DNA from 2 places in the Streptomyces sp. NPDC047028 genome. Region 2 is predicted to be linked to the other one. Evidence: riboswitches for the same ligand, from Rfam matches in the RefSeq annotation. Region 2 holds a riboswitch; the other holds the start of a gene.
What was found. Region 2 has a riboswitch for S-adenosylmethionine ahead of thrC (threonine synthase). Riboswitches for the same ligand answer to the same signal wherever they lie in the genome.
Positions count from the first base shown of each region.

Region 1: another riboswitch for S-adenosylmethionine. It lies ahead of ABZ854_RS31300 (aminotransferase class V-fold PLP-dependent enzyme); the one in region 2 lies ahead of thrC (threonine synthase).

Region 1 covers NZ_JBEYVS010000048.1:6,627-21,457, reverse strand. The annotation lists gene ABZ854_RS31320 (NYN domain-containing protein) at 1-429, opposite strand, end outside; gene ABZ854_RS31315 (hypothetical protein) at 467-706, opposite strand; gene ABZ854_RS31310 (rhomboid family intramembrane serine protease) at 858-1,601, shown strand; gene ABZ854_RS31305 (Lrp/AsnC ligand binding domain-containing protein) at 1,598-1,879, shown strand; gene ABZ854_RS31300 (aminotransferase class V-fold PLP-dependent enzyme) at 2,010-3,371, opposite strand; SAM riboswitch class IV at 3,533-3,649, opposite strand; gene trpD (anthranilate phosphoribosyltransferase) at 3,774-4,838, opposite strand; gene ABZ854_RS31290 (cytochrome bc complex cytochrome b subunit) at 4,977-6,614, opposite strand; gene ABZ854_RS31285 (Rieske 2Fe-2S domain-containing protein) at 6,611-7,669, opposite strand; gene ABZ854_RS31280 (cytochrome c) at 7,666-8,481, opposite strand; gene ABZ854_RS31275 (heme-copper oxidase subunit III) at 8,557-9,177, opposite strand; gene ABZ854_RS31270 (hypothetical protein) at 9,332-9,733, shown strand; gene ABZ854_RS31265 (Ig-like domain-containing protein) at 9,952-11,208, opposite strand; gene ABZ854_RS31260 (cytochrome c oxidase subunit 4) at 11,340-11,738, opposite strand; gene ctaD (cytochrome c oxidase subunit I) at 11,735-13,465, opposite strand; gene coxB (cytochrome c oxidase subunit II) at 13,462-14,424, opposite strand; gene ABZ854_RS31245 (aminotransferase class V-fold PLP-dependent enzyme) at 14,685-14,831, shown strand, end outside.
Region 2 covers NZ_JBEYVS010000019.1:6,237-21,067, reverse strand. The annotation lists gene groL (chaperonin GroEL) at 162-1,784, opposite strand; gene ABZ854_RS18425 (cold-shock protein) at 2,119-2,322, opposite strand; gene ABZ854_RS18420 (MoaD/ThiS family protein) at 2,765-3,040, opposite strand; gene thrC (threonine synthase) at 3,037-4,338, opposite strand; SAM riboswitch class I at 4,357-4,499, opposite strand; gene ABZ854_RS18410 (glucosyl-3-phosphoglycerate synthase) at 4,657-5,601, shown strand; gene ABZ854_RS18405 (trehalose-6-phosphate synthase) at 5,702-7,099, shown strand; gene otsB (trehalose-phosphatase) at 7,207-8,073, opposite strand; gene ABZ854_RS18395 (DUF3263 domain-containing protein) at 8,110-8,334, opposite strand; gene ABZ854_RS18390 (extracellular solute-binding protein) at 8,592-9,848, opposite strand; gene ABZ854_RS18385 (ROK family protein) at 9,981-10,925, shown strand; gene nagA (N-acetylglucosamine-6-phosphate deacetylase) at 10,925-12,139, shown strand; gene ABZ854_RS18375 (1-phosphofructokinase family hexose kinase) at 12,281-13,219, shown strand; gene ABZ854_RS18370 (carbohydrate-binding protein) at 13,220-14,179, opposite strand; gene cdgB (diguanylate cyclase CdgB) at 14,309-14,831, opposite strand, start outside.

The DNA.
Region 1 (14,831 bases), on a different contig from region 2:
GTCGGCGCGTTCGGCGTCGGCGCGCTGGGCCTCCTCGCCGGCCGCGGTGACCAGCTTCACCCAGCCCCCGGGGCGCAGCACGTAGGCCGCGGCCGCCACGTCGAGCGGATCCGCGGCCGGGGGCGGCGAGCCGGAGTCGAGGGCGCCGGACAGTTCCGGCTGCGCCTCTCTGAACTTCTCCCCGATCCGCTGCCGGAAGACCGCGTCGGTCTCCAGCGCGGCCGCCATCGCGTTGCCCGCGAACTTGGTCCGCCGATTGGGGGCGAAGCGGGCGTACTGCCGCAACTGGGCGGGCAGTTCCGCCACGGTCAGCCCGCCGAAGCCGTCCGAGACGATCTGTACGACCCGGCGGCGCACGCCGTCGGGCAGCGGACGGTCAAGCACCTCAGCGGTGCCGTCGCCCGGCCCCCCGCCTGCGGTCTCCACCATCCGTCACACCCCAATGCTGTGCGGGGTCCCGCTCCCCTCAGGAGCCGGAGCCCGGCCTGTCCACGAGTTCCACCTGGTCCACCGCGTTGCACCAGCGGCAGCGCACCGACTCGATGGTCTCACTGACCACCTCGCGCTCCTCGACCGTCGGCTCACCGGCCAGGTCGAGGTGGACGTACTCGACGACCTTCGACGAGCGCGTGACGTCGAAGCGGGTCAGATTGCCGCAGAGGGTGCAGCGCCATCGTGTCGTGGCGGTCGGCAGGGGCACCGTCATCGTGACTGTTCGCTCCTCGTCGTGTCGGTCCGCGCCGGTCCGGGCGCGTGTGGCTCGTAACCCTACGGCCTGCGCGGTCCCCGCCGCCCTTCTGTCCACGGCGGCGAGGCGGTCTGTCGGGTTGAGTCCCGTTACGTCATGCTCTGTATTCATGATCAGCCACTGGAGCACGACGGCCGGCCGGACCATCAGGGCGGTCCGGCACTCCCCGGCGCCGATGACGTACGGCCTCATCGCCCTGTGCTGCCTGCTCTTCGTGCTGGGCCCGGCCTCCGGGCTGACTCCGGGATACGGCTCCGGGGACGCGCTGCTCGCCGCGCAGCGGGCGTACTTCCGGCACTGGGGCGTGATCCCCGCGAACCTGTTCGAAGGAACGGTCCGGCAGGCGCTCACCCCAGCCACGGCCCTGTTCGTGCACGGCAGCTGGGTGCATCTGCTCGGCAACATGCTCTTCCTCTTCGTCTTCGGGGCGATGACCGAGGAACGGATGGGCCGGGTGGAGTTCACCCTCTTCTATCTCGGCTGCGGATACCTGGCCCTGCTGGGCTACGCGGCCGCCAACACCACCTCCCAGGAGCCGCTGGTCGGCGCCTCCGGGGCGATCTCGGCGGTCCTCGGGGCGTTCCTGTACCTGTTCCCCCGGGCCCGTGTGACCAGTCTCCTCCCGTTCCTGTTCTTCCTGCCGCTGCGCTTCCCGGCGTGGGTGGTGCTGCCGTTCTGGGCGGGGCTGCAGTGGCTGGCGGCGGAGCGGTCGGCGCAGGGGCCGGGGGTGGCCTACCTGGCGCACCTGGTCGGCTTCGGGCTGGGGTTCCTCTACGCGTGGGGGCGCTACGGCCGTGCCACTAGAGTGAAGGGCGCAGCCGCCCCGGTACCCGAGGGAGAGAACCAGCCGTGATCACCGCGATCGTTCTGATCAAGACCAGCGTGGACCGGATCCCCGAGATCGCGGAGCGGATCGCTTCGCTGGAGTCGGTGAGCGAGGTGTTCTCCGTCACCGGGACGTATGACCTGATCGCGATGGTGCGGGTGCGGCGGCACGAGGATCTGGCGGATGTCATTCCGGGGCGCATCAGCAAGATTCCCGGGGTGGAGGGGACGGATACGCACGTGGCGTTCCGGACGTACTCGCAGCATGATCTTGAGGCTGCGTTTGCTATTGGATTGGATTCCTAGTCGCCTACGCGTCTGCGGGGCGCGGATCGTGCGCGGGTGCGGGTGTGTCGTGGTTGATCGCGCCCACACGGCGGAGCCGCATATCGACACAGCCCCGCGCCCCTTCGGGGCGCTTGTCCTCGGGCAGGTCTCAGACCGCCGGGACGCAGCGGCCGTTTTCTGTGTGGTAAGTCCACTTGGCACCCTCGGTCACCAGTTCTCGTACCGCTGTGACGAAGCGGTCCGTGTGTTCGTCCGGGGTGCCCGCGCCGAAGCTGACTCGGATGGCGTTGAGGGACTTCTCGCCGGGGGCGGCCTCGGGGGCTCCGCATTCGCCCTGGGTCTGGGGGGACGTGCCGAGGAGGGTGCGGAGCAGGGGGTGTGCGCAGAAGAGGCCGTCGCGGACACCGATGCCGTACTCGGCGGAGAGGGCGGCGGCGAAGTGGGAGCTGTTCCAGCCCTCGACGACGAAGGAGATCACGCCGACGCGCGGGGCGTCGTCGCCGAAGAGGGAGAGGACTTTCACCTCGGGGACCCCGGCCAGGCCGGTGCGGACCTTCTCGACGAGGTGCTGCTCGCGGGCGACCAGGGTGTCCCAGCCGGCCTCCGTCAGTGCCTTGCAGGCCGAGGCGACGGCGTAGGCGCCGATGACGTTCGGGGAGCCGGCTTCGTGGCGGGCGGCGCTCTCGTGCCACTCCACGTCCACACCCCCGTCCTGGCGCCTGCTCACCTTGCGGCTGGCGCCGCCGCCCGCGAGGTACGGCTCGGCGGCCCGCAGCCAGTCGGCGCGGCCGGCCAGGACTCCGGAGCCGAACGGGGCGTACAGCTTGTGGCCGGAGAAGGCGACCCAGTCGACGTCGAGGTCCCGCAGGGAGACGGGGTGGTGCGGGGCGAGCTGGGCGGCGTCCAGGACGATGCGGGCGCCGTGCGCGTGGGCGGCGGCCGCCAGCTCGCGTACGGGCCACAGCTCACCGGTGACGTTGGACGCGCCGGTGACGCAGACCAGGGCCGGGCCGTGCGGGTCGCGGTCGGCGAGGGCCCGCTCCAGGGTGTGGACGGCCTGCTGCGGGGTGCGGGGGGCGTCGAGGTAGCTGACCCGGGCGTCCTGCCAGGGCAGCAGGGACGCGTGGTGCTCGGTCTCGAAGACGAAGACCTGGCAGTCGGCGGGGAGGGCGCGGGCCAGCAGGTTGAGGGAGTCCGTGGTCGACCGGGTGAAGACCACCTGGTCGTCGTCACGGCAGTCCAGGAACTCGGCGACCGTCGTCCGGGCGTTCTCGAAGAGGTCGGTGGAGAGCTGGGAGAGGTAGCCGGCGCCGCGGTGGACGCTGCCGTAGTACGGCGCGTAGGCCGCCACGTCGTCCCAGACGCGCTGAAGGGCGGGGGCGCTGGCCGCGTAGTCGAGGGCCGCGTAGGTGACCTCGCCGCCGGTGACGAGCGGGACGGTGACATCCCGGCCGAGAACGGGCAGCTGGGGACAAACGGTCTGGTGGGTGGCAGCGGTGGAGACGGACATGGCGAACTCCCGTGAGAGGCAAGGCGGAACCACCACGCGAGCGGGTACGGCTCGAGCGTGGGGAAAGTGAAAGAGGGTGTGCGGAGGCGGGGCTCTACGCCCTATCGCATTCGCTTGCTCATGGAAGGCTCCTCGACGACCAGGACCCCTGGTGACGCGAGGGTCCGCGCTTGCCGTGAGCCTTGCTGCCCACGACCTGGTCCTCACCCGGGGCACCCCGCCACGGAAGGAGGGTTGCCGGACAGCCGGCCGGGGCCGAATGGCTGTCACTCATGACCTGAGCCTGAAACTAGCCGAGCTGATCGCCGGCGCGCAACTTCTGTCCGGATGACGGGACACGGCGATCCGGGGCCACTACGGCGGCGGCCCGGCCGACGGTGCCGGTCAGGCCGCCGCGTGCGGCTATGCGTTGCTCGCGGCCACCCAGCGGTCCAGGGTGCGCTTCGCGGTGCCCGAGTCGATCGACTCCGCCGCCCTGTCCATGCCGGCCCGGATCTGCTCGGCCAGCGTGCCGGGCCCGGGGTCCAGGGCGACCAGCGCGGCCGCCGAGTTCAGCAGGACGGCGTCCCGGACGGGGCCTCGCTCGCCGTCCAGCAGGCGCCGGGCCACCTCCGCGTTGTAGGAGGCGTCGGCGCCCCGCAGGGCCTCCACGGGGACGAGGTCGAGGCCGACGTCACGCGGGTCGAAGCTCTCCTCGGTGACCTTGCCGTCCCGGACGACCCACACCCGCGAGGTGGCCGTGGTGGTCAGTTCGTCGAGGCCGTCGTCGCCCCGGAAGACCAGCGAGGAGTTGCCCCTCTCGGCGAAGACGCCCGCCACGATCGGCGCCTCGTGCGCGACGGCGACACCGACCGCCTGCGCCCGCACCTTCGCCGGGTTGGTCAGCGGGCCGAGCAGGTTGAACACCGTGCGGATCCCCAACTGGCCTCGGGCGGCGCCCACATGGCGCAGCGCCGGGTGGAACTTCACCGCGAAGCAGAAGGTGATCCCGGCCTCCTCGGCGACCCGGACGACCCCCTGCGGGGTCAGGTCCAGGTTGACGCCGAGCTTCTCCAGCACGTCGGACGCGCCGGACGCGGAGGACGCGGCCCGGTTGCCGTGCTTGACGACCTTCGCGCCGGTGCCCGCGACGACGATCGACGACATGGTGGAGATGTTCACCGTCTTGGCGCCGTCGCCGCCCGTGCCGACGATGTCGACGGTTGAGCCCGGCACCTCGATCACGTTGGCGTGGTCGTACATCGTGCGCACGAGCCCGGTGATCTCCTGGACGGTGGCGCCCTTGGCGCGCAGCGCGACCGCGAACCCGGCGATCTGGGCGTCCGTCGCCTCGCCGCCCATGATCCGGTCCATCGCCCAGGCGGTGTCGTCGGCCGCCAGGTCGTGGCCGGACAGCAGGCCGTTCAGCAGGGCGGGCCAGGAACGGCCCGCCGCGGTGTCGCCTCCAGCGGGGGTCACAGCGCTCATCAGCCGCTCCTGGTGTCATGGACGTACGAGAAGGGACGTACAGGAAAGTACGGCTCCACCCTATCCAGCCCCGGGCAGGGCGAAGGGCCCCGTCCGAACACCGGACGGGGCCCTTCGCTGTGGCGTGGCGACGCGGGATCAGTGGTGGCCGTGGCCGCTCGTGATCTCCTTGTACTCCTCTACGGTCGGCTTGGGGATCTGGTTCCCCTCGCCGTAGTAGGCACCGGAGAGCTTGACGCGCAGCTTCTCCGTGGCCTTCACCTTGCGCTCGACGCCGTTCTCGTCGACCGTGGCGCCGATCTCGGCCGGCTCGTACTGCTCGTGCGCGGTGAGCGTGTGCAGGGCCTCTTGGCTGAGCGGCTCGTGCACCTCGATGAACTCACCGTGCGGCAGGCGCTTGATGATGCCGGTCTCGCGGCCGTGCAGCACCTTCTCGTGGTCGCGGCGCTGCAGACCGAGGCAGATCCGCTTGGTGGCGATGAACGCGATGACCGGTCCGACGAAGAAGAAGATCCGGACGAACCAGGTGACCGAGTTGATCGACAGGTGGAAGTGGGTGGCCCACAGGTCGTTCCCACCACCGACGAGCAGGATCATATAGATCGTCAGCCAGGCGACACCGAACGCGGTACGCGTCGGGGCGTTGCGCGGGCGGTCCAGGATGTGGTGCTCGCGCTTGTCGCCGGTGACCCAGGACTCGACGAACGGGTAGACCGCGATGGCCACCAGGACCAGCGGGAAGATCACCAGCGGGATGAACACGCCCAGGACGAGCGTGTGGCCCAGGAAGTTGATCTCCCAGCCCGGCATGAAGCGGATCAGGCCCTCGGAGAAGCCCATGTACCAGTCGGGCTGGGCGCCGGTGGACACTTGGTCCGGACGGTAGGGGCCGATGGCCCAGATCGGGTTGATCTGCGCGATCGCGGAGATGACCGCGATGACACCGAAGACCAGGAAGAAGAAGCCTCCGGCCTTGGCCATGTACACCGGCAGCAGGGGCATGCCGACGACGTTCTTCTCGGTCTTTCCGGGACCCGCGAACTGCGTGTGCTTGTGGTAGAAGACCAGGATCAGGTGGCCCACCATCAGGCCGAGCATGATGCCCGGCAGCAGCAGGATGTGGATCGAGTAGAACCGGGCCACGAAGTCGTGGCCGGGGAACTCGCCGCCGAAGAGGAAGAACGACAGGTACGTGCCGACGATCGGCACGGACAGGATCGCGCCCTCCATGAAGCGGACGCCGGTGCCGGAGAGCAGGTCGTCGGGGAGCGAGTAACCGGTGAAGCCGGTGAACATGCCGAGGACGAACAGCAGGAAGCCGAACAGCCAGTTGATCTCACGCGGCTTGCGGAACGCGCCGGTGAAGAACACGCGCATCATGTGCACGAACATGCCGGCGAGGAAGATCAGCGCGGCCCAGTGGTGGATCTGCCGGACCAGCAGACCACCGCGCACGTCGAAGGAGATGTGCAGGGTCGAGTTGAACGCCTCGGACATCGCCTGACCCTGGAGCGGGACATAGCTGCCGTGGTACACGACCTCGTTCATCGACGGGTGGAAGAACAGCGTCAGGTACACACCCGTGAGGATGATGATGATGAAGCTGTACATGCACACTTCGCCGAGCATGAACGACCAGTGGTCGGGGAAGATCTTGCGCATGTTGGACTTGGCCAGGGAGTAGATCCCGAGCCGTCCGTCGGCCCAGTCGGCGACGCGCTCGCCGGCCGCGGCCTTCCCGCGAGAGCGGGGCGTTTCGTTCGCTGCAGTACTCATCCGCGCTCCCAGAATGCAGGACCGACGGGCTCCTCGAAGTCGCCGAGCGCCTGGAGGTAACCGTCGTCGTTCACGCCGATGCGCAGCTGCGGCAGGGCGTGACCGGCGGGGCCGAAGATCACTCGGGCACCGTCGGAGAGGTCGAAGGTGGACTGGTGGCACGGGCACAGCACGTGGTGCGTCTGCTGCTCGTACAGGGAGATCGGGCAGCCCACGTGGGTGCAGATCTTCGAGAAGGCGACGATGCCCTCGTGTCCCCAGTCGAGCTCGCGCTTGTCCTTGATGTTGCCCGGCTGCAGCCGGACGATCATCAGGGCCGCCTTGGCGATCTCGTTCTGGAAGTCCTCGTCGGTCTCCTCCAGGCCCTCGGGCTTGGCGAAGGTGAGCGAACCGACGCCGATGTCCTCGGGACGCAGCGGCTGGTTCGTGTTCATGTTGACGAGGGTCTTGCCCTTGGCCCACAGCGTGTGCCGGAGCTTGTCGTGCGGCAGCGGACCAAGGTCGCGCAGCAGCATGACGCCGGACAGCGGCACCAGGGTGAGCGCACCGAACATCGTGTTGCGGATCAGCTTGCGGCGGCCGAGCGCCGACTCCTTGGCGCCCTCGCGGAAGTCCGCGTGGACCTTCGCCCGGACCTCGGGAGAGGCCTCGATCGGGTGACGGTCGTCGGCGACCTCGACGTCGGACATCAGGGTGCGGGCCCAGTGGACCGCGCCCGCGCCGATGCAGAACAGGGCCAGGCCGAGCGTCAGGCCCAGCGCGAAGTTCAGCGCGCTGATGTGACCGATCGGGAAGACGAAGATCGACTTGTCGTCCGGGATCGACACGTACGAGGCGATGAAGCCGATGGTGGCCAGCATCGACACCGTGAACAGCAGGGCGACCATGCGCTCGGACCGCCTGGCGGCCCGCTCGTCGATGTCCTGGATCCGGTGCTCGTGCGGCGGCAGCCCCGGGTCGGAGAAGGGGTTCTCCTCGTCCGCGACGTCCACGGCGCCGTGCGCGTGCTCCTGCTCTGCCGGCAGGTTCTCTTCTGGAATGTCTTGGCTACTCATGACTTCTTGGCCTTTGCGGTCCGAGCGGCGACCCACACGGCGACCGCGATCAGTGCGCCGAGGCCGAAGATCCAGGCGAACAGGCCCTCACTGACCGGACCGAGGCCGCCCAGCTCCAGGCCGCCGGGGTTGGTCGTATCGCTGCTGTCGACCGCGTGCAGGTACGCGATGATGTCCTTCTTGTTCTTGGACGTCAGCGTGGTGTCGGGGAAGTTCGGCATGTTCTGCGGGCCGGTCTGCATGGCCTCGTAGATGTGCTTCGGAGCGACACCGTCCAGCGACGGCGCGTACTTGCCCTTGGTGAGGGCACCGCCCTTGCCGGTGAAGTTGTGGCACTGAGCGCAGTTGGTGCGGAACAGCTCACCGCCCTTGGCGATGTCGGCGCCGTCCGGACCGTACTGCTCCTTGGTCGGAACGCTCGGACCGGCGCCCAGCGAGGCGATGTACGCCGCGAGCTGGTCGATCTGGTCCTGGTTGTAGGTGACCTTCTTCTTCGGTTCCTGGGCGCCCTGGGAGGTGGCGGCCGGCATGCGGCCGGTGCCGACCTGGAAGTCCACGGCGGCGGCGCCGACGCCGACCAGGCTCGGGCCGTCGGAGGAGCCCTGGCCACCGGTGCCGTGGCAGCTGGCGCAGCCGACCTCGTAGAGCTTCTTGCCCTCCTGGATCTTGGAGAGGGACTGGGAGGTCTCATCGGCCTGCGCCTTGCCCGCGGGCGCGAACGCGGCGTACAGCCCCCCAGTGGCCGCCAGCGCGAAGAGTAGGACGACGACCGCCGCCAGCGGATGGCGTCGTCGTACGGAGAGCTTTTTCACGGATTACCCCGGTGTCAGGATCTTCTGCGTCGATGCTTCAGGGATGGATCGGTGGCCGTCTTCAGGCCCGCCGAGTTACTTGATCAGGTAGATCGTGGCGAAGAGGCCGATCCAGACCACATCGACGAAGTGCCAGTAGTAGGACACGACGATCGCGGCGGTCGCCTGCTCGTGGGTGAACCTCTTCGCCGCGTACGTCCGTCCGAGGACGAACAGGAAGGCGATGAGGCCGCCGGTCACGTGCAGGCCGTGGAAGCCGGTGGTCAGGTAGAACACCGAGCCGTACGGGTCGGAGGACAGGGAGATCCCGTCCTTCTTCACCAGCTCCGTGTACTCGTAGATCTGACCACCGATGAAGATGGCACCCATGATGAAGGTGAGGATGAACCAGCCACGGAGCTTCTTCACGTCACCTCGCTCGGCCGCGAACACGCCGAGCTGGCAGGTGAGGGAGGAGAGCACCAGGACCGTGGTGTTCGTCGCCGAGAAGGGGACGTTGAGCGCGTCCGCCATCGACTTCCAGTGGTCCGGTCCGGTCACCGATCGAAGGGTGAAGTACATCGCGAAGAGGGCCGCGAAGAACATCAGCTCGGAACTCAGCCAGATGATGGTTCCGACGCTGGTGAGGTTCGGCCGGTTGACCGACGGGTGCGCGTGCCCGGTTTCTACTGTCGTTGCTGTCGCCACGACCGACATTATGTCGGTCGCTTATCCCGCCCTCACCCCGGGGGGTGCCGTTCGGAGTGTTGGGCCCTGTCGGAGCGGTGTTGACGTGGTCTTCAGGGGAGTAACATCCGCCCAAACGGCCCTGTCCGTCCTGTCCGTACGACGCTGACGTCCCGGAGGAACAATGCAGCCGACCGCCACGGTGCTGGTCTACAGCGACGACTCCAACACCCGCGAGCAAGTGCGGCTCGCCGCCGGGCGTCGGCCGGCTCCCGACGTGCCCCTGGTGGAGTTCGTGGAGTGCGCGACCCCGGCCGCGGTGCTGGCGGAGCTGGACAAGGGCGGGATCGACGTGTGCGTGCTGGACGGCGAGGCCGTGCCGATGGGGGGCATGGGGATGTGCCGGCAGATCAAGGACGAGGTGTTCAACTGTCCGCCGGTGCTGCTGTTGATGGGGCGGCCGCAGGACGCGTGGCTGGCGACGTGGAGCCGGGCCGACGTCGCGGTGACCTTGCCGGTGGATCCGGTGGAGTTCGCGGGGGGACTGGCGTCCCTGCTTCGGCAGAAGCGGCTGATCGGGGCTTAGGGCGCCTATGAGCTCGGGGCGCGTGGGTCGTGCGCGAGTGCGGCCCGGTGAGGGCTTCTCGCGCAGTTCCCCGCGCCCCTGGGCTGGCTGCTGCTGAGCCGGCTGTGTGGTGGAGCCTCGCGCCCACGCGGCGGAGCCGCATATCGATACAGCCCCGCGCCCCTGGGCTGGCTGCTGCTGAGCCGGCTGTGTGGTGGCCCCGCACTCCTCCTGGGCGTTCACACCGTCGTGGGCTTGAGGCGGGAGGTGTCCTGGGGGGTTGTGGTGCCGGTTTTGGTCAGGGCGCTGCCTGTTTGCCACGTCTTCCAGGTGACGTTCCAGTCGCCGAAGCCGTTGCCGAAGGGCTCCATGTCGTCGCCGCCCGAGTTGACGGCCTTGACGATGTCACCCTCCCGGACGGTGTTGAAGAACCATTCGGCGTTGGACGTGCTCATCCCCGTACAGCCGTGGCTGACGTTGGCGTAGCCCTGGGAGCCGACGGACCAGGGGGCGGCGTGGACGTATTCGCCCGACCACGTCACCCGGGTGGCGTAGTAGACCGGCAGGTCGTAGGAGTCGGAGCTGCCCGCGGCGATGCCGACCGTGGCACTGCGCATCCGGACGTAGTACTGCTTGGCCAGGACCACCTTGATGCCGTTACGGGTGTCGAAGCCCGGTTTGCCGGTGGTGATGGGGATCTCGTTGATCTCCTCGTCGTTCTTGTAGACCGTCATCTCGTGGGAGGACGCGTCCGCGACGGCGACGAGCTTGTCACCAATGGTGATCTTCAGCGACTTCGACTTGCCGCCCCAGAGGCGGTCGCTGATCTTGAGGCCGTCCAGGTTGCTGTGCACCCGGATGGTGGTGTGGGCGGGCCAGTACTCCTTGGGCCGGTAGTGGAGTTCCTTGTCGCTGACCCAGTACCAGGAGCCCTGCACGGCCGGCGTGGAGTCCACCCGTAGGGCCCGCTCCACTATCGCCCGCTGCGCCTTGTCCTTGACCTCGTGGTCGAGTTGCGCGGTGATGGGCTGGCCGACGCCGTACTCCCCCGCGTCCGGCCCGAACGTGACGTTCAGGCGCTTGGTGCTGCTCGGCTTGCTGGTGTCGAAGGTGAGGACCTTGCGGCCGGGGGCGCCGTCCTCGTCTTCCGTGCTCACCCGAACCGTGTAGTGGGCGTTGGCGGCCAGCGGGGAGGTGCTGTGCCACCGGCTGCCGTCGGCGGAGAGTTCGCCCGCCACGTAGCGGCCTGTGGAGTCCTGGGCGGTGACGTCGGTGATGCGTCCCTCGTCGTCCTTGAGGGTCACTTCCAGGGGCTTGTCGGGGTCGACCTTCTTGCCGTCGCCCGTGGAGCTGTTGAACGAGATCTGGTCCGCTGCGTCGTACGGCGTGGCCGACAGGGGGTTGCCGTCCGAACCGCAGCCGGTGACGCCCGCGCCGAGGGCGGCCACCAGCAGGGTGCAGCTGACGACGGTGCGGGTTCGCGGAGTGTGGTTCATGCGATCACGCTATGAGCGGGTGAGCGCAACGGCGCGGCGAGTGACCCGGACGAGCGACGGGCGTTGCGGCGAACGAGGGAGCCCGGACCCTCCTGACGGAGTGTCCGGGCTCCCGGTGCGCTCGGCGCGTGTTACTGCGTGCGGTTCTCACCGTGGTAGTACTCGAAGACCCACCCGAAGAGCCCGATCAGGATGATGGGCGCCGAGAAGTACAGCAGCCACCAGCCGACGGCGACACCGAGGAAGGCCAGCGCGCCACCGATGCCGAGGGCGAGCGGCTGCCAGCTGTGCGGGCTGAAGAAGCCCAGCTCGCCCGCGTCGTCCGCGACGTCGGCCTCCTTGTTGTCCTGCGCACCCGCGTCGACCCGCCGGGCGGTGAAGCCCAGGTAGAAGCCGATCATGATGGACAGGCCGAAGGCCAGGAAGAGCGCCGTGGTGCCGGCCGGCTCCTTCGACCACACGCCGTACACGACGGCCATGATCAGGAGGAAGAAAGCCAGCCAGATGAACATCCGGCCCTGGATCTTCACTTGGCGGCCTCCTTGCTGCCCGCGATGGCGCCGCCGTGACCGGCGTGCTCAAGCTGTTCGAGAGCAGCGATCTCGGGGTGGTGCAGGTCGAACGCCGGGGATTCGCTGCGGATCCGCGGCAGGGTGAGGAAGTTGTGCCGCGGCGGCGGGCAGGAGGTCGCCCACTCCAGCGAACGGCCGTAGCCCCACGGGTCGTCGACCTCGACCTTCTTGCCGTACTTGGCGGTCTTCCAGACGTTGTAGAGGAACGGCAGGATCGACAGGCCGAGCAGGAAGGAGCTGATCGTCGAGATCGTGTTCAGCGTGGTGAAGCCGTCGGCCGCCAGGTAGTCGGCGTACCGGCGCGGCATGCCCTCGACGCCCAGCCAGTGCTGGATGAGGAAGGTGCCGTGGAAGCCGATGAACAGCGTCCAGAACGTGATCTTGCCGAGGCGCTCGTCGAGCATCTTTCCGGTGAACTTCGGCCACCAGAAGTGGAAGCCGGAGAACATCGCGAAGACGACGGTGCCGAAGACGACGTAGTGGAAGTGCGCCACCACGAAGTACGAGTCGGAGACGTGGAAGTCCAGCGGCGGCGCCGCCAGGATCACACCGGTCAGACCACCGAACGTGAAGGTGATCAGGAACCCGACGGCCCAGAGCATCGGTGTCTCGAAACTCAGTGAGCCCTTCCACATCGTGCCGATCCAGTTGAAGAACTTCACACCGGTCGGGACCGCGATGAGGAACGTCATGAAGGAGAAGAAGGGCAGCAGCACACCGCCGGTGACGTACATGTGGTGCGCCCACACGGTGGCGGACAGACCGGCGATCGAGACGGTCGCGGCGATCAGGCCCGTGTAGCCGAACATCGGCTTGCGGGAGAACACCGGGATCACTTCGGAGATGATGCCGAAGAACGGCAGCGCGATGATGTACACCTCTGGATGGCCGAAGAACCAGAAGAGGTGTTGCCACAGGAGTGGTCCGCCGTTGGCGGCATCGAACACATGGGCGCCGAACTTGCGGTCCGCCTCCAGGGCGAACAGGGCGGCGGCCAGGACCGGGAAGGCCAGCAGCACGAGCACCGCGGTCAGCAGCACGTTCCACACGAAGATCGGCATGCGGAACATCGTCATGCCGGGAGCGCGCATGCAGATGATCGTGGTGATGAAGTTGACCGAGCCGAGGATCGTGCCGAAGCCGGAGAAGGCCAGACCCATGATCCACATGTCGGCGCCGACGCCGGGCGAGCGGATCGCGTCCGAGAGCGGGGCGTAGGCGAACCAGCCGAAGTCGGCCGCGCCGTCCGGCGTGAGGAAGCCGGCCACCGCGATGAGCGAGCCGAACAGGTAGAGCCAGTAGGCGAACATGTTCAGCCGCGGGAACGCCACGTCGGGCGCGCCGATCTGAAGCGGCATGATCCAGTTCGTGAAGCCGGCGAACAGCGGCGTCGCGAACATCAGCAGCATGATCGTGCCGTGCATCGTGAACGCCTGGTTGAACTGCTCGTTCGACATGATCTGCAGGCCCGGACGGGCCAGCTCGGCACGCATCAGCAGCGCCATGACGCCGCCGATCAGGAAGAAGGCGAACGACGTCGCCAGATACATCGTGCCGATCGTCTTGTGGTCAGTGGTCGTCATCCACTTGATCACGACGTTACCCGGCTGCTTGCGCCTGACCGGCAGCTCGTTCTCGTACGAGTCAGCCGCCGCGGCACCCTGGGGTTCGTTGAGGATGCTCACAGGTTGTTCGTCTCCCGGTTCTTCTCGTGGCTCGTCTGCGCGATGCCGGCGGGAATGTAACCGGTCTGCCCCTTCTTGGCGAGGTCCTTGAGGTGCTGCTGGTACCGCTCGGGGGAGACGACCTTCACGTTGAACAGCATCCGGGAGTGGTCGACGCCGCAGAGCTCGGCGCACTTGCCCCTGAAGGTGCCCTCCCGGTTGGGAGTCACCTGGAAGGCGTTGGTGTGGCCCGGAACGACGTCCATCTTCATCAGGAACGGAATCACCCAGAAGTCGTGGATGACGTCGCGCGAGGTGAGGATGAAGCGGACCGTCTCGCCCTTCGGCAGCCACAGCGTGGGGCCGGGGTTGCCGGTCTGCGGGTTCCGCGTGCCCGGCGTGCCGACGTCGTAGACGCCGCCGGCCTGCGGCGGGAAGACCTTCTTGAACCGGTCCGGAATGGCGTTCAGGTTCTGGTCGGTCTTCGCGTCACCGGTGACACCGGGGACGTTCTCGATGTAGTTGAAGCCCCAGCTCCACTGGAAGCCGACCACGTTGACCGTGACGTCGGGCTTCTTGTCGGAGAGGCTGAGGATCTTCGACTCGTCCCGTGCCGTGAAGTAGAAGAGCACCGAGATGATGATGATCGGGACCACCGTGTACAGGGCCTCGATCGGCATGTTGTACCGAGTCTGCGGAGGTACCTCGACCTTGGTGCGGCTGCGCCGGTGGAACATGGTGCTCCACAGGATCAGGCCCCACACCAGCACGCCGACGGCGAGCGCGGCAGCCCAGGAGCCCTGCCACAGGGAGAGGATCCGCGGAGCCTCTTCCGTGGTGGGGGTGGGCATGCCAAGGCGGGGGAAGTCCTTGTATGTGCAACCGGTTGCGGTCGCCAGGACCAGGCCCGCGGTCAGTGCCTGCAGCAGCTTCCGCCGCATCGGGCGCCGCGGCGAGCGGTCGGAGCCGTTGGGACTCACGTAGCGCCTTCCCGAGAGTCTCGCCCGCGCGGTCGGCTGCGGCCTTCTTCTCGCTGGTCGGTCGCCGCCCTGCGTCGGGCAGGGGTTTGGATGTTTATGCGGACCAAACCCTAGCCCACCCTCTCCGAGGGGTCGCGGGGAGGGGTGCCTACTGGAGTGGGTGGTTCGCTTGATTGGCGGCCGCAGGACCATCGTGGCTGGTCGCGCAGTTCCCCGCGCCCCTGGGTCGGCCCCCCTGGCCGGGGTCTTAACGTAGCCGTATGGCCTACTTTGACGCTGCCTCCGCTGTTCCTCTTCATCCTGTTGCCCGGCAAGGGTTGTTGGCCTCTCTGGATGACGGGTGGGCCGATCCTGCGCGGTTGTACCGGGAGGGGCGGAAGGCGCGGATTCTGGTGGATGCCGCGCGG
Region 2 (14,831 bases):
TCCCCGCACCCCTGAAGGGGCTCGTCCACTGCACGTACCTCAGGGGCGCGGGGAACTGCGCGACAAGCCCCCACGCACCCGCAGCCGCCGAAAACGCCCGAGGGCGGCACCCCTTGTCGCGAATCTCGCAACAGGGGATACCGCCCTCGGCAAGGACCCGATCAGAAGTCCATGTCTCCACCCGGCATGCCGCCGCCGGCCGGCGCAGCCGCCTTCTCCGGCTTGTCGGCGATGACGGCCTCGGTGGTGAGGAACAGCGCGGCGATGGAGGCGGCGTTCTGCAGAGCGGAACGCGTCACCTTCGCCGGGTCGATGATGCCCTCGGCGACCAGGTCGACGTACTCACCGGTCGCGGCGTTGAGGCCGTGACCCGGGGTGAGGTTGCGGACCTTCTCCACCACGACGCCGCCCTCGAGGCCGGCGTTGACGGCGATCTGCTTCAGCGGGGCCTCCAGCGCGAGCTTCACGGCCTGCGCGCCGGTCGCCTCGTCACCGTCGAGCTCCAGCTTCTCGAAGACCTGGGAAGCCTGCAGCAGGGCCACGCCACCACCGGCGACGATGCCCTCCTCGACGGCGGCCTTCGCGTTGCGGACGGCGTCCTCGATGCGGTGCTTGCGCTCCTTGAGCTCCACCTCGGTGGCGGCGCCGGCCTTGATGACCGCGACACCGCCGGCGAGCTTCGCCAGGCGCTCCTGCAGCTTCTCGCGGTCGTAGTCCGAGTCGCTGTTCTCGATCTCGGCGCGGATCTGGTTCACCCGGCCGTTGACCTGGTCCGAGGAACCGGCACCGTCGACGATGGTGGTCTCGTCCTTGGTGATGACGACCTTGCGGGCGCGGCCCAGGAGGTCCAGGGTCGCGTTCTCCAGCTTGAGGCCGACCTCCTCGGAGATGACCTCGCCGCCCGTGAGGATGGCGATGTCGCCGAGCATGGCCTTGCGGCGGTCGCCGAAGCCCGGGGCCTTGACGGCGACGGACTTGAAGGTGCCGCGGATCTTGTTGACGACCAGGGTCGACAGGGCCTCGCCCTCGACGTCCTCGGCGATGATCAGCAGCGGCTTGCCCGACTGCATGACCTTCTCCAGGAGCGGGAGCAGGTCCTTGACGGAGCCGATCTTGGAGTTCGCGATGAGGATGTAGGGGTCCTCCAGCGACGCCTCCATGCGCTCCATGTCGGTGGCGAAGTAGGCGGAGATGTAGCCCTTGTCGAAGCGCATGCCCTCGGTGAGCTCGAGCTCGAGGCCGAAGGTGTTGCTCTCCTCGACGGTGATGACGCCTTCCTTGCCGACCTTGTCCATCGCCTCGGCGATCAGCTCGCCGATCTGGGTGTCGGCGGCGGAGATGGACGCCGTGGAGGCGATCTGCTCCTTGGTCTCGACGTCCTTCGCCTGCTCCAGCAGGGCGGCGGAGACGGCCTCGACGGCCTTCTCGATGCCCCGCTTGAGGGCCATCGGGTTGGCGCCGGCGGCTACGTTGCGCAGACCCTCCTTGACCAGGGCCTGGGCGAGCACCGTCGCGGTCGTCGTACCGTCACCGGCGACGTCGTCCGTCTTCTTGGCGACTTCCTTGACGAGCTCGGCGCCGATCTTCTCGTACGGGTCCTCCAGCTCGATCTCCTTGGCGATGGACACACCATCGTTGGTGATCGTGGGGGCGCCCCACTTCTTCTCAAGGACGACGTTGCGGCCCTTGGGGCCGAGGGTGACCTTGACGGCGTCGGCGAGCTGGTTCATACCGCGCTCAAGGCCGCGCCGCGCCTCCTCGTCGAACGCGATGATCTTGGCCATGTGAAGTGGTCCCTCCAGGACTGGGGGTGATTCTTCGGACCGCGCCCGCGCCCGCGACGGACGGCCTGCCTGCCTCGTGGTTCCTTGCCCCACCCGGCTTGCGGGCCTCACCGACCCGGTCCTTCGTTGTCACTCTCACCTTCAGAGTGCTAACGCCAATGATTAGCACTCGGCACCGTCGAGTGCAAGCGCCTCTCGGGGGTCGGCCACGCCCTCCGCCGACGGCGAAACGGTGCGAGCACCTCCCCCCGCACGGTGAGCGCGCGCTCACCCGTCCCGGGCATGCCGAAGGGCCCGTACCCCGGGAGGTGCGGGCCCTTCGTGCAGCAACGTTTCAGGCGGTGACGCGAACCATGTCGGCCTGCGGGCCCTTCTGGCCCTGCGAGATCTCGAACTCGACCCGCTGGCCCTCTTCAAGGCTGCGGTAGCCGTCCATCTGAATGGCGCTGTAGTGGACGAAGACGTCCGCACCACCGTCGACCGCGATGAAGCCGTACCCCTTCTCCGCGTTGAACCATTTGACGGTGCCCTGAGCCATGCCTAACTCCCCTATTACTGGCCCTTGCACAGATCCGCACTTCGCGGACCCGGGTCAGACCTCGCCCCCCAACGGTCGGGGGCGTGCGCCGGAACGCGTCGACCGCGGCTGAATGTATCTGTCCAACTGCCGTCTGCAACAGGTCAATCGGACGAGAATTCTGGACGAGCCCGATCCGGAATGTGGTGAGAATTCGCCCGAATTCAGGGCAAGTCGGGCCGGACAAAGGGAGTAAATGCCGCGAAAGGGCCACACAGTTTGGCCATTTCTTGCCGGGTCCGCGGCACCATTCCAGGGCTCCCGACCCTCGGTCCGGGAGCGCGTTCCCCAACTCTACCGCGCTCAATCACACAGAATTGCCCCCTCCGTTTCTCTCACGGAGAGGGCAATCCGGTGAACAATCAGTGACCGGCATTACCGAAGGTAATGTTCGGTCATTCGGTCAGCCTCCGGCGACGGCCGGAATGATGGAGACGCCGGCGCCGTCGGGGGTGGCCGTCTGCAGGCCCTGCTCGAAGCGGACGTCGTCGTCGTTGACGTACACGTTGACGAACCGGCGCAGCTTGCCCTGGTCGTCCAGGACGCGGGCGGCGATGCCGGTGTGGTGCTTCTCCAGGTCCTCGATGACCTCGGACAGCGTCGCGCCCTCGGCGGCGACCTCGGCCTGCCCGCCGGTGTAGGTACGCAGAATGGTGGGGATGCGAACGGTCACGCTCATGCGAGGCCAGCCTCTCGGAAGGAGTCCAGGTTCGGGCGGATGGTGGCGGTGAGGCCGGTCCCGGCCACCGCGTCCAGGGTCTTGAGGCCGTCGCCCGTGTTGAGGACGACCGTGGTCTTCGTCGGGTCCAGCAGGCCCTCCTTGAGCAGCTTGCGGGTGACGCCGACGGTCACGCCGCCCGCGGTCTCCGCGAAGATGCCCTCCGTGCGGGACAGCAGCTTGATCGCGTCGACCACTTCCTCGTCGGTCACGTCCTCCACGGCACCACCCGTGCGGCGCGCGATGTCGAGGACGTAGGGCCCGTCGGCCGGGTTGCCGATGGCCAGCGACTTGGCGATCGTGTTCGGCTTCTGCGGCCGTACGACGTCGTGCCCCGCCTTGAACGCGGTCGACACCGGCGAGCAGCCCTCGGCCTGCGCGCCGAAGATCCTGTACGGCTTGTCCTCGACCAGACCCAGCTTGATCAGCTCCTGCAGACCCTTGTCGATCTTCGTGAGCTGGGAGCCGGAGGCGATGGGCACGACGAGCTGGTCGGGCAGCTGCCAGCCGAGCTGCTCGCAGATCTCGTACGCCAGCGTCTTGGAGCCCTCCGCGTAGTACGGCCGCAGGTTGACGTTGACGAAGCCCCAGCCCTCGCCGGCCGGATCGCCGATCAGCTCGGAGCAGAAGCGGTTCACGTCGTCGTAGTTGCCCTCGATGCCGACGAGGTCGCCGCCGTAGATCGCGGCCATGACGACCTTGCCCTGCTCCAGGTCGTGCGGGATGAACACGCAGGAGCGGAAGCCGGCCCGCGCGGCGGCGGCGCCGACCGCGCCGGCGAGGTTGCCGGTGGAGGAGCAGGACAGGGTGGTGAAGCCGAAGGCGCGCGCGGCCTCCAGGGCCTGGGCGACGACCCGGTCCTTGAAGGAGTGCGTCGGGTTGCCGGAGTCGTCCTTGACGTACAGACCGCCGGTGACGCCGAGTTCCGCGGCGAGGTTGTCGGCCTTGACGAGCTTGGTCCAGCCGGGGTTGATGTTCGGCTTGTCGGCCACGTCGGCGGGGACGGGCAGCAGCGGGGCGTACCGCCAGATGTTCGCGGGGCCGGCCTCGATGCGGGCGCGGAGTTCCTCGGTGTCGTAGGCGGAGAAGTCGTACGCGATCTCCAGCGGGCCGAAACACTCCTCGCAGGCGAAGAGGGGGCCGAGCGGGACGCGGTGACCGCACTCGCGACAGCTCAGGGCCGCGGCGGGACCGAGGTCGACGGCGGACGTCGAGGCGGGGGTGGAGGTGCTGGAGTCTGCAACTGTCTGCGCAGCCATGTGAGGCGAGGCCCTTTCTCCTCATCTTTCTCACGACGCACTTCGCCGTGAGACGGATTTGGCACCTTCCCTAGCCGGGAGCCTCGCTACGAAGACGAGTGCCGGCTGGAGGGTTGCCGGGGCTTCATCGGGCCGTTTCCCTCTGCCCCTCTGGATGAGCGGTATTCGGTTGTGGACGCTTGCGACCCCCGGCATGCGACGGTCGTCGGCGTTGTTCAAGACTGTAACCGAAGGCCAGGACTGTTGAGATAGTCGTCCGAACCGCGAGATGGATCACGGTGACGCACCGTGATCACGAGGAGTGAGGAGCCGCAGGCCGTGCTGGAAGAAGTCGAGCGCTGGCTGACCACCCGGTCCTGGTCCGTGGCCGACCGTCCGCCGCACAAGATACTGGCCGCCAAGCGGTGCTCGGGCCAGTCGATCAGCGTGGTGCTGCCCGCGCTGAACGAGGAGGCGACGGTCGGGGCGATCGTCGAGGTCATCCGCCGTGACCTGGTGGAGCGGACGCCGCTGGTGGACGAGATCGTCGTGATCGACTCCGGCTCGACCGACCGCACCTCCGAGGTGGCCGCGGCGGCGGGCGCCCGCGTCGTCCACCGGGACGCGATCCTCCCCCGCATCCCGTCCGTCCCCGGCAAGGGCGAGGTGCTGTGGCGCTCCCTTCTGGTCACCCGGGGTGACATCGTCTGTTTCATCGACGCCGACCTGCGGGAGTTCTCCGCCGACTTCGTCTCGGGCATCGTCGGCCCGCTGCTGACCGACCCGGACGTGCACCTGGTCAAGGCCATGTACGACCGTCCCCTCGACGGCGCCGTCGGGCAGGGCGGCCGGGTCACCGAGCTGATGGCCCGCCCCCTGCTGAACATGCACTGGCCGCAGCTGGCCGGGTTCGTGCAGCCGCTCGGCGGGGAGTACGCGGCGCGGCGCGGCCTGCTGGAGCAGCTGCCGTTCCCGGTGGGCTACGGCGTCGAGCTGGGCATGCTCGTGGACGCGCTGCACCTGGTGGGCCTGGACGCGCTGGCCCAGGTGGACGTCGGCGTGCGCAAGCACCGGCACCAGGACGGGCAGGCGCTCGGCCGGATGGCCGCGGCGATCTACCGCACCGCGCAGCTCCGGCTGGCCCGCGGGCATCTGCTCCGGCCGGCGCTGACCCAGTTCGAGCGCGGGACGGACGGCTTCGAGCCGCGCACGTACTCGGTGGACACGGAGGAGCGGCCGCCGATGGCGGAGATCGCGGAGTACGCGGCACGGCGGGTGGCGTAGGCGCTGCCGGGCGGGGGGCGGCGGGAGAACGGCTGCATACCGTCCCTGGGCGGCCGGTATACACGTTTGAGGCGTTACGAGCCGGGCTAGGTTCAGGCGTATGGCTTCCACCGCTGCTCCCAAGGCTCAGGTGCTGGTCGCGTCCAACCGCGGCCCGGTGTCGTACACGGTCGGCGAGGACGGCTCGCTGAGCGCCAAGCGGGGCGGGGGCGGGCTGGTTTCGGGCCTGTCGGCGATCGGCTCCGACGCGGACTCGCTGTGGGTGTGCGCCGCGCTCTCCGACGGCGACCGCGAGGCGGTGCGGCGCGGTGAGGGCGAGCCGGGCGTGCGGATGCTGGACATCCCCGCCGACGTGCACGCCGACGCGTACAACGGGATCGCCAACTCGGTGCTCTGGTTCGTCCACCACCTGCTGTACCAGACCCCGCTGGAGCCCGTGTTCGACGCGGAGTTCCGGCGGCAGTGGGAGTCGTACCGGGCCTACAACCGGGCGTTCGCCGAGGCGCTGGCCGAGGAGGCCGGCGAGGGCGCGGCGGTGATGATCCAGGACTACCACCTGGCCCTCGCCCCCCGGATGCTCCGGCAGCTGCGGCCCGACCTGAGGATCGGCCATTTCTCGCACACCCCGTGGGCGCCGCCGGACTACTTCCGGCTGCTCCCTGACGACATCGCGGCGGAGCTGCTGACCGGGATCCTGGGCGCCGACCGGGCGGCGTTCCTGACCCGGCGGTGGGCGGACGCGTTCACCGCCTGCTGCCACGCCGTACTGGGCCCGGGCATCCCCTCCGGGACCCGGATCGGCGTGCACGGCCTGGGGGCCGACGCCGAGTTCCTGCGGGAGCGGGCGCACCGGGCGGACGTGGACGAGCGGATGGCGGGACTCCGGGAGGAGATCGGCGAGGGGCGGCGCACGATCGTCCGGGTGGACCGGACCGAGCTGTCCAAGAACATCGTGCGGGGGCTGCTCGCGTACCGGCACCTGCTGGCGGAGCACCCCGAGTGGCGCGAGCGGGTCGTGCACGTCGCGTTCGCCTACCCCTCGCGGCAGGACCTCGCCGTGTACCGGGACTACACCGCCGAGGTGCAGCGGGTGGCGGAGGCCGTCAACGCCGAGTTCGGTACGGCGGGCTGGACTCCGGTGCTGTTGCACGTCAAGGACGACTTCGCGCGGTCGCTGGCGGCGTACCGGCTGGCCGATGTGGCGCTGGTCAACCCCATCCGGGACGGGATGAACCTGGTCGCGAAGGAGGTGCCGGTCGTGTCGGAGTCGGGGTGTGCGCTGGTGCTGTCGCGGGAGGCGGGGGCGTTCGAGGAGCTGGGCGAGGACGCGGTGTGCGTGAATCCGTATGACGTGGTGGGGACGGCGGAGGCGTTGCACGCGGCGTTGAGCATGCCGGAGGGGGAGCGGTCCGATCGGTGCAAGCGGCTGGCCGCCGCGGCTACGGCGTTGCCGCCTGCGAAGTGGTTCCTGGACCAGCTCGGCGCACTGGACGATTGAGAGCGTGGACCAGCGGGCCGGGGATTTCCGGTGCCCGGCGCCGTCGGCCGTGCCCACCCGTTCCGCCCTGCGGAACGCCTGCCCACGGCGGTGGCGGGGGCGGCCCGTCAGCGCAGCTCGGCCGCCAGTGACCGGAGCAGGGATACGACTCCCTCGGGGCCGTTGACGACCAGGTCTGCTCGGTCCGACAGTTCGGTCACCTCCGTGCTGCCGCTGCAGACGAGGAGGGTGGGGAGGCCGTCGGAGCGGAGTTTCTCGAGGGCGGCGAAGGCGGGGAGGTCGCCGAGGTCGTCGCCGGCGTAGAGGACGGCGCCGGCGGAGATCTCGCGGACGTACTCCAGGAGGGCGACGCCCTTGTCCATGCCGGGCGGGCGGAGTTCGAGGACGAGGCGGCCGGGTTCGACGATCAGGCCGTGCCGGGTGGCGAGGTCGGTGAGCGGGCCGCGCAGGGCGTCGTAGGCGGCCTCGGGGTCGTCGGCCCGGCGGGTGTGGACGGCGAGGGCGCGGCCCTTCTCCTCGATCCACGTGCCGTGCCAGGCGCCGGCCCGGTCCAGGACGCCCGGCAGCTCCGCGCGGACCGCGGCGACGCCGGGGTGCGGGGCGGGCGCGCTGACGGTGCCGGAGACGGCGTCCCAGCGTTCGGCGCCATAGTGGCCGAGGACGACGAGGTGGTCGAGGCCGGGCACGCCGGCGAAACCGCCGTGCCGTACGGCGACCCCGGCGGGGCGGCCGGTGACCACGGCCACGGACGCCACCTCGGGCGCGAGCGCGGCCAGCGCGGGGACGGCGCCGGGGTGGGCGCGGGCCTGCTCGGGGTCGGCGACGATCGGCGCCAGCGTGCCGTCGAAGTCGAGGCCGATCAGCGCGGTGCGCGGCGCGGCGAGCAGGGCGGCGAGTCCGTCCTGCCCGGCCCGGGTCACCGGGGTGGGCAGCGGGTTGGCCGAGTCCGTCGAGTCCGTCGTATGGGAGCCCATACGGCGACACTATCCGCGGGGGGCCGTGCTCACTCCTCAGCGCTCGGAGCGGCGTGCGTCCCGCACCCGGCGCAGCCGGTTCACGGTCACCGGGTCGTGCGCCAGCGCCCGTTCGTCGTCCAGGAGGGCGTTGAGCAGCTGGTAGTACCGCACGGGCGCCATCCCCAGCTCCTCCCGTATGGCCCGCTCCTTGGCCCCGGGCCCCGAAAACCCCCGCCGCTCCAGCCCAAGAACCCCCAACTCCCGCTCACCCAATTCCATACCCCCCAAGGTAACGCCCCCAAAAAAGGGCGCGGGGAACTGCGCGAGAAGCCCCACCGGCCGCCGGCCAAAGACGACCGGCACCACCCCGCCCCAAAGGGGCGCGGGGAACTGCGCGATCAGCCCCCACCGGCCGGCAGCCGAGAACGACCAGCACCACCACACCCCCCAGGGGCGCGGGGAACTGCGCGAAACACCCCCACCGGCCGGCAGCCGAAGACGCACCCGAGTCACCCCGGCCCGAGCCGCGCAGCGACCTAGTTGGACGCCTCGCTGTCCGCAGCGGTCGCCTCCGCCTGGAGCCGGGTCAGCACGCCCGCCGGGCTGCCCGTCGGGGTGACGGCCTTTCCTATCTCCTTCTTCACGTCCGCACTGACCGCCGCCCAAGACGTCTTCCCCACGGGATACAGCTCGGAGTACGGCAACTGATCGAGGAACGGATGCAACTGCTTGTCCGCCGACGCGTCCGACTCGCTCATCGCGGTGGACGCCGACATGGTCACCGGCAGCAACCCGTACTCACGGGAGAAGGACAGGACGTTCTTCTCGCTGTAGACGAAGTCCAGGAACTTCCCGACCTGCTCGGCGTGCCCGTTCTGCTTGAACGCCATCATCCAGTCGGCGACCCCCATCGACGCCTTGGCCTTGCCCTCTCGCCCCGGCATCGGCACCGTCCCGAACTTCACGCCCTTCTTGGCGGCCTGCTGGATCAGCGTGGGGTGCCCGTTCAGCATGCCCACCTGCCCGTCGGCGAACGCCGCGAACGCAGCCGCGCGGTTCAGCTTTCCGGGGGCGACCGGCCCGGTCAGCCCCTTGCCGACCAGCTCGTCCTTGAGCCAGGTGAAGGTCTCTATGTTCTGCTCGGAGCCGATGGTGTAGGTGCCGACGTCGTCGGTGTAGCCGTCGCCGCCGCCCAGCAGCCACTGCATGGTCTCGGCCTGCGCCTCCTCCGGGCCGAGCGGCAGCGCGTACGGATACCTCACGCCCTTGGCCTTGAGCGCCTTCGCGTCGGCCGCCAGCTCGCTCCAGTCGCTGGGCGGGGTGATGCCGGCCTGGGAGAAGAGGGTCTTGTTGTAGAAGAGCACCCGCGTGGAGGCGGCGAACGGGATGCCGTACTGCAGGTGGTTCCACTGGCCCGCGTCGGACAGCGTGGACAGGAAGTCGGCCTGCGTGGCGATGGAGAGCAGGTCGGAGGCCTGGTACAGCTTGCCCTGGGCCGCGTAGTCGGCGTAGGCGCCGATCTGGGCCATGTCGGGGGCGTGCCCGGCGTCGACCATCTCCTTGACCTTGCGGTCGACGTCGTTCCACGAGTAGACGCTGACGTCGACCTTCACACCGGGGTGCTTCGCCTCGTACGCCGAGGCCAGCGCGTCCCAGTACTTCTGCGAGCTGTTCGCCGGGGAGTCGCCGTAGTCGGCGGCGACCAGCTTGAGGGTCACGTCGGACGAACCCGCGCCGCTCCCGCAGCCCCCGAGGACCGCCGTCATGCCCAGTGCGGACACGACCGCGATCATTCCTGCCGTACGCCGACCCACTGTCAAGCCCCAACCCTGCTGTCTGAGTGTTCAATATATGGACACATAAGGTCTACACCACGTGAGTGGACTAGACCTCTCCCGGGTGCGAGGGTCACACTAGGCCCCGTGGTGAGACATGTCATCGCCCTGGACGTGGGCGGTACCGGAATGAAGGCCGCCCTCGTCGGCGACGACGGCGCACTGCTGCACAGCGCCCGCCGCGCCACCGGCCGCGAGCGCGGCCCGGACGCCGTCGTCGAGGCGATCCTCGGCTTCGCCGCCGACCTGCGCGCCCATGGCGTCGAGCGCTACGGCACCCCCGCCGCGGCCGCCGGCATCGCGGTCCCCGGCATCGTCGACGACACCCACGGCACCGCCGTCTACGCCGCCAACCTCGGCTGGCGGGACGTACCCCTGCGCGATCTGCTCGCCGACCGGCTCGGCATGCCCGTGGCGCTCGGCCACGACGTGCGGGCCGGTGGTCTCGCCGAGGGCCGCCTCGGCGCGGGCCGGGGCGCCGACCGCTACCTCTTCGTCCCGCTGGGCACCGGCATCGCCGGCGCCATCGGCATCGACGGCCGGGTCGAGGCGGGCGCGCACGGCTTCGCGGGCGAGATCGGCCACATCGTCGTACGGCCCGACGGCGACCCCTGCCCCTGCGGGCAGCGCGGCTGCCTGGAGCGGTACGCCTCCGCTTCCGCCGTCAGCGAGGCCTGGGCCGCCGCCTGCGGTGACCCGGAGGCGGACGCAGCGGACTGCGCGAAGGCGGTCACGTCCGGGGACCCGAATGCCGTCCGGGTCTGGCAGCGGGCGGTCGACGCCCTCGCCGACGGCCTGGTCACCGCGCTCACCCTGCTCGACCCCCGCACCCTGATCATCGGCGGCGGCCTGGCCGAGGCCGGCGACACCCTCTTCGACCCGCTCCGCACCGCCGTCCGCCGCCGCGTCACCTTCCAGAAACTCCCCACCATCGTCCCCGCCGCCCTGGGCGACACAGCCGGCTGCCTGGGCGCGGGACTACTCGCGCAGGACCTGCTGGCGACCACCCCGACAACCCCGGAGGTATCCCCCTGATGACCCCTGAGCAGGAATCTCCGGCCCAGAGCAGCGCCCCGTCAGGGGCGCGGGGAACTGCGCGACCAGCCCCCACCGGCCCGCAGGTACTCACGGGCGCAACCGTGGTCCTCCCCACCGGCACGGTGAAGAACGGCACCCTCGCCGTGGACGGCAGGCACATCACCGAGACCGCACCGGCGAACGCCCCGCACCTCGACGTATCCGGCCACTGGCTCCTCCCAGGATTCGTGGACATCCACAACCACGGCGGCGGCGGCTCCAGCTTCAGCGGCACCCCCGACGACATCCTGCAAGCCATCCGCACCCACCGCGAGCACGGCACCACGACCCTCGTCGCCTCCACCGTCACCGACGAGATGGACCTGCTGGTCCGCCAGGCCGGCCTGCTCAGCGAACTCGCCGAGCAGGGGGAGCTGGCCGGGATCCACTTCGAGGGGCCGTTCATCTCGCCCTGCCGCAAGGGCGCGCACTCCGAGGGGCTGCTGCGCGACCCGGACCCGGCGGACGTCCGCAAGCTGGTCGACGCGGCGCGCGGCAAGGCGGTCATGGTCACGCTCGCCACCGAACTGCCGGGCGGCCTGGACTCCGTACGGCTGCTCGCTGAGCAGGGCGTGATCGCGGCGATCGGGCACACGGACGCGACGTACGAGCAGACGGTGGCGGCCATCGACGCGGGGGCGACGGTCGCCACGCACCTGTTCAACGCAATGCCCACGCTGGGCCACCGCTCCCCCGGCCCCGTCGCCGCCCTGCTGGAGGACGAGCGGGTCACGGTCGAGCTGATCAACGACGGCACCCACCTGCACCCGGCCGCGCTGGAGCTGGCGTTCCATCACGCGGGCCCGGACCGGGTCGCGTTCATCACGGACGCGATGGACGCGGCCGGCGCCGGCGACGGCCGCTATCTGCTCGGCCCGCTGGAGGTCGAGGTGAGCGACGGCGTGGCCCGGCTGGTGGAGGGCGGCTCGATCGCGGGCTCCACGCTCACCCTGGACCGGGCGTTCAAGCGGGCGGTGACCGTCGACGGGCTGCCGGTGGCGGACGCGGTGGCGGCGCTGTGCGCCAACCCGGCCCGGCTGCTGGGCCTGTCCGACCGGATCGGCTCGCTGGAGCCGGGCAAGGACGCCGACCTGGTGCTGCTGGACGAGAACTTCGACCTCAAGGGCGTCATGCGGCGCGGGGAATGGGTGGTCGCACCCCGACTGCCCTGATCCGTCCCACCACCGGGGAGACAGCAGGGAGACACGAGGAGACGACGGCCGTGCCGGGCTCTGGGCCGACCGCCGTCTCTTTGGCATGATCAGGGCTCCCGGAAACCGATGGCACAGGGACTTCGAGGGAGGTCGGCCCGGGTGATCCTCACGGTCACACTGAACACCGCTCTCGACCTCACCTACCGCGTACGGTCGCTGCGGCCGCGCGCCTCGCACCGGGTCACGGACGTCATCGAACGGCCGGGCGGCAAGGGCCTGAACGTGGCGCGCGTGCTGGCGGCCCTCGATCACGAGGTGACGGTCACCGGGTTCACGGGCGGCGCCACCGGCGCGACGGTCCGCGCCCTGCTCGCCGAGGTGCCCGGTGTGACGGACGCGCTGGTGCCGGTGGCCGGCGCGACCCGGCGCACCGTCGCCGTGGTGGACGAACTGGCCGGTGACACGACCCAGTTGAACGAGCCCGGCCCCCAGGTCGCGCCCGCCGAATGGGCCGCGTTCCTGCGGGCGTACGACGGCCTGCTGTCCGGCGCCTCCGCCGTGGCCCTGTGCGGGAGCCTGCCGCCGGGCGTGCCGGTGGGGGCGTACGCGGGCCTGGTCCGGGCGGCCCGCACGGCCGGCGTCCCCGTGCTGCTGGACACGAGCGGCGAACCGCTGCGGCGCGGGGTGGCCGCGCGTCCGGACATCATCAAGCCCAACGCGGAGGAACTGGCCGAACTGACCGGCTCCCACGAGCCGTCACGTGCCACCCGGGACGCCCGCCGCCGGGGCGCCCACGCGGTGGTGGCCTCGCTCGGCCCGCAGGGTCTGCTGGCCGTGACCCCGGACGGCGCGTGGCGCGCCGCCCCCGTCGCCCACGTCCACGGCAACCCGACCGGCGCAGGCGACTCCGCCGTCGCCGGCCTTCTCTCGGGCCTCGTGGAACACCTGCCCTGGCCGTCCCGCCTGGCCCGCGCGATCGCCCTGTCGGCGGCGACGGTACGGGCCCCCGCGGCGGGCGAGTTCGACCGGGCGGCGTACGAGGAACTGGTGGGGCGGGTCGCGGTGACCGGGGACGTCAGCGTGGCCCAGCGCCCCTGATCAGCCCTTGACCTGGCCCTTCTTCAGCCACATCTGGTCGATCAGCACATTGCACTTGTCGCCGGCCTGGCAGGACACGGAGATCGTGTTGTGGCCCTTCTGGAGGGTGGGCCAGACATAGGAGTTGGTCCAGCCCTTGGTGAAGTCGCCGTCCTTGGCGTGCGCGTAGTTCTTCAGGCCCAGCTTGCTGCCGAAGGGCTTGCCGTTGACGGTGACCGTCATCGACTGGTCCTGGCCGGGCACGCTGTAGTTCACGAAGAGGGTGTACGGGCCGTCGTCGGGGATGTTGTCGACCGTCCAGGTGACCGACGAGCCGACCTGGTTGAGGTTGCCCACGTAGCTGCCGTCGGCGGACCGCGCCCCGGTGACGTCCGAGGCGACCGCGGCACCGCCGGCCAGCTGGAGCACCTTGTTGGAACCGTCGACCTTCGGCAGTTCCCCGGCCGCCTGGCTGCTGCCGGACGGGCTCGGTTCGCTGCTCTGGGACTGGGTCGGGCTGGGGGCCACCTGGCCGCTGGCCTTGTCGTTGTCCGAGTTGCCGTTGATCATCGCGATGCTGATGCCGATGACGACGGCGGCGACGACCGCGACCGCGCCGATCAGCAGGCCCTTGGTGTTCGGGCCGCGCCGGCCGGTGCCGCCGCCGGGCTGCATGGGGGTGCGGGTGGTCGGGGCGCCGCCCGGGAGGGTCTCCGGGGCCTGGTAGTAGGCGTTCGGCTGGTTGTAGCCGCCGGGGCCGCCCTGCGGGCCCTGCTGCTGCGGAACGCCCGGCTGCTGACCGTACGCGGGCTGCTGCTGGCCGTACTGGCGTTCGCCGACGGTGCGCACCCTGCTGACCGCGTTCGGGTAGCCGTAACCGCCGGACGGCGGCTGTGCTCCCCTGGCCTGGCCGTCGGCGTACAGATAGCCGAACGGGTCGTCGTCCTCGGGCGTGCTCGGGCCGTTGTCGCCGGGCGTCATCCCTTGGTCTCCTCAGCAGCTGCGGGCGGATGCGGTAACAGGTGTGGAAGGGCGAGCCTACCCGCTCCCGCACCCCCAAACGGGTGACGCGGACCGCACGAATCGGCTAGCGGCCCGCTGACCTGCCGCTCAGCCGGCGCGCCGGTGCTGTTTGGGACGAGATCGTTTCTCGACGTACATCCGCTCGTCGGCCGATTTCAGGACTTCGTCCGCCGTCATGCCGCAGTGCGCCCAGCCGATGCCGAAGCTGGCGCCCACCCGGACGGCCCGGCCCTCGGCGCGGATCGGCTGGATGATCTCGTTGCGCAGGCGTACGGCGAGGTCCTGGGCGTCGGCCTTGCCGAGGCCGTTGGCGAGGATCACGAACTCGTCGCCGCCGAGCCGGGCCACCGTGTCGCCGTCGCGGACACCCCGGGTCAGGCGCCGGGCGACCTCGATGAGGACGGCGTCGCCCGCGTTGTGCCCGAACCGGTCGTTGATCGACTTGAAGCCGTCCAGGTCGCAGAAGAGGACGGCGAGCCCCTTGGCGCCGTCGTCGTGGCCTTCCTCGGGGGCGACGGTGTGGACGTGGTGGTCGAAGCCGTCGTACGCCTCCGCGCCCGGTGCGAAGTCGAAGCCGTGCGCGGTGGGGGTGTCGTAGGCGGGATGGCCG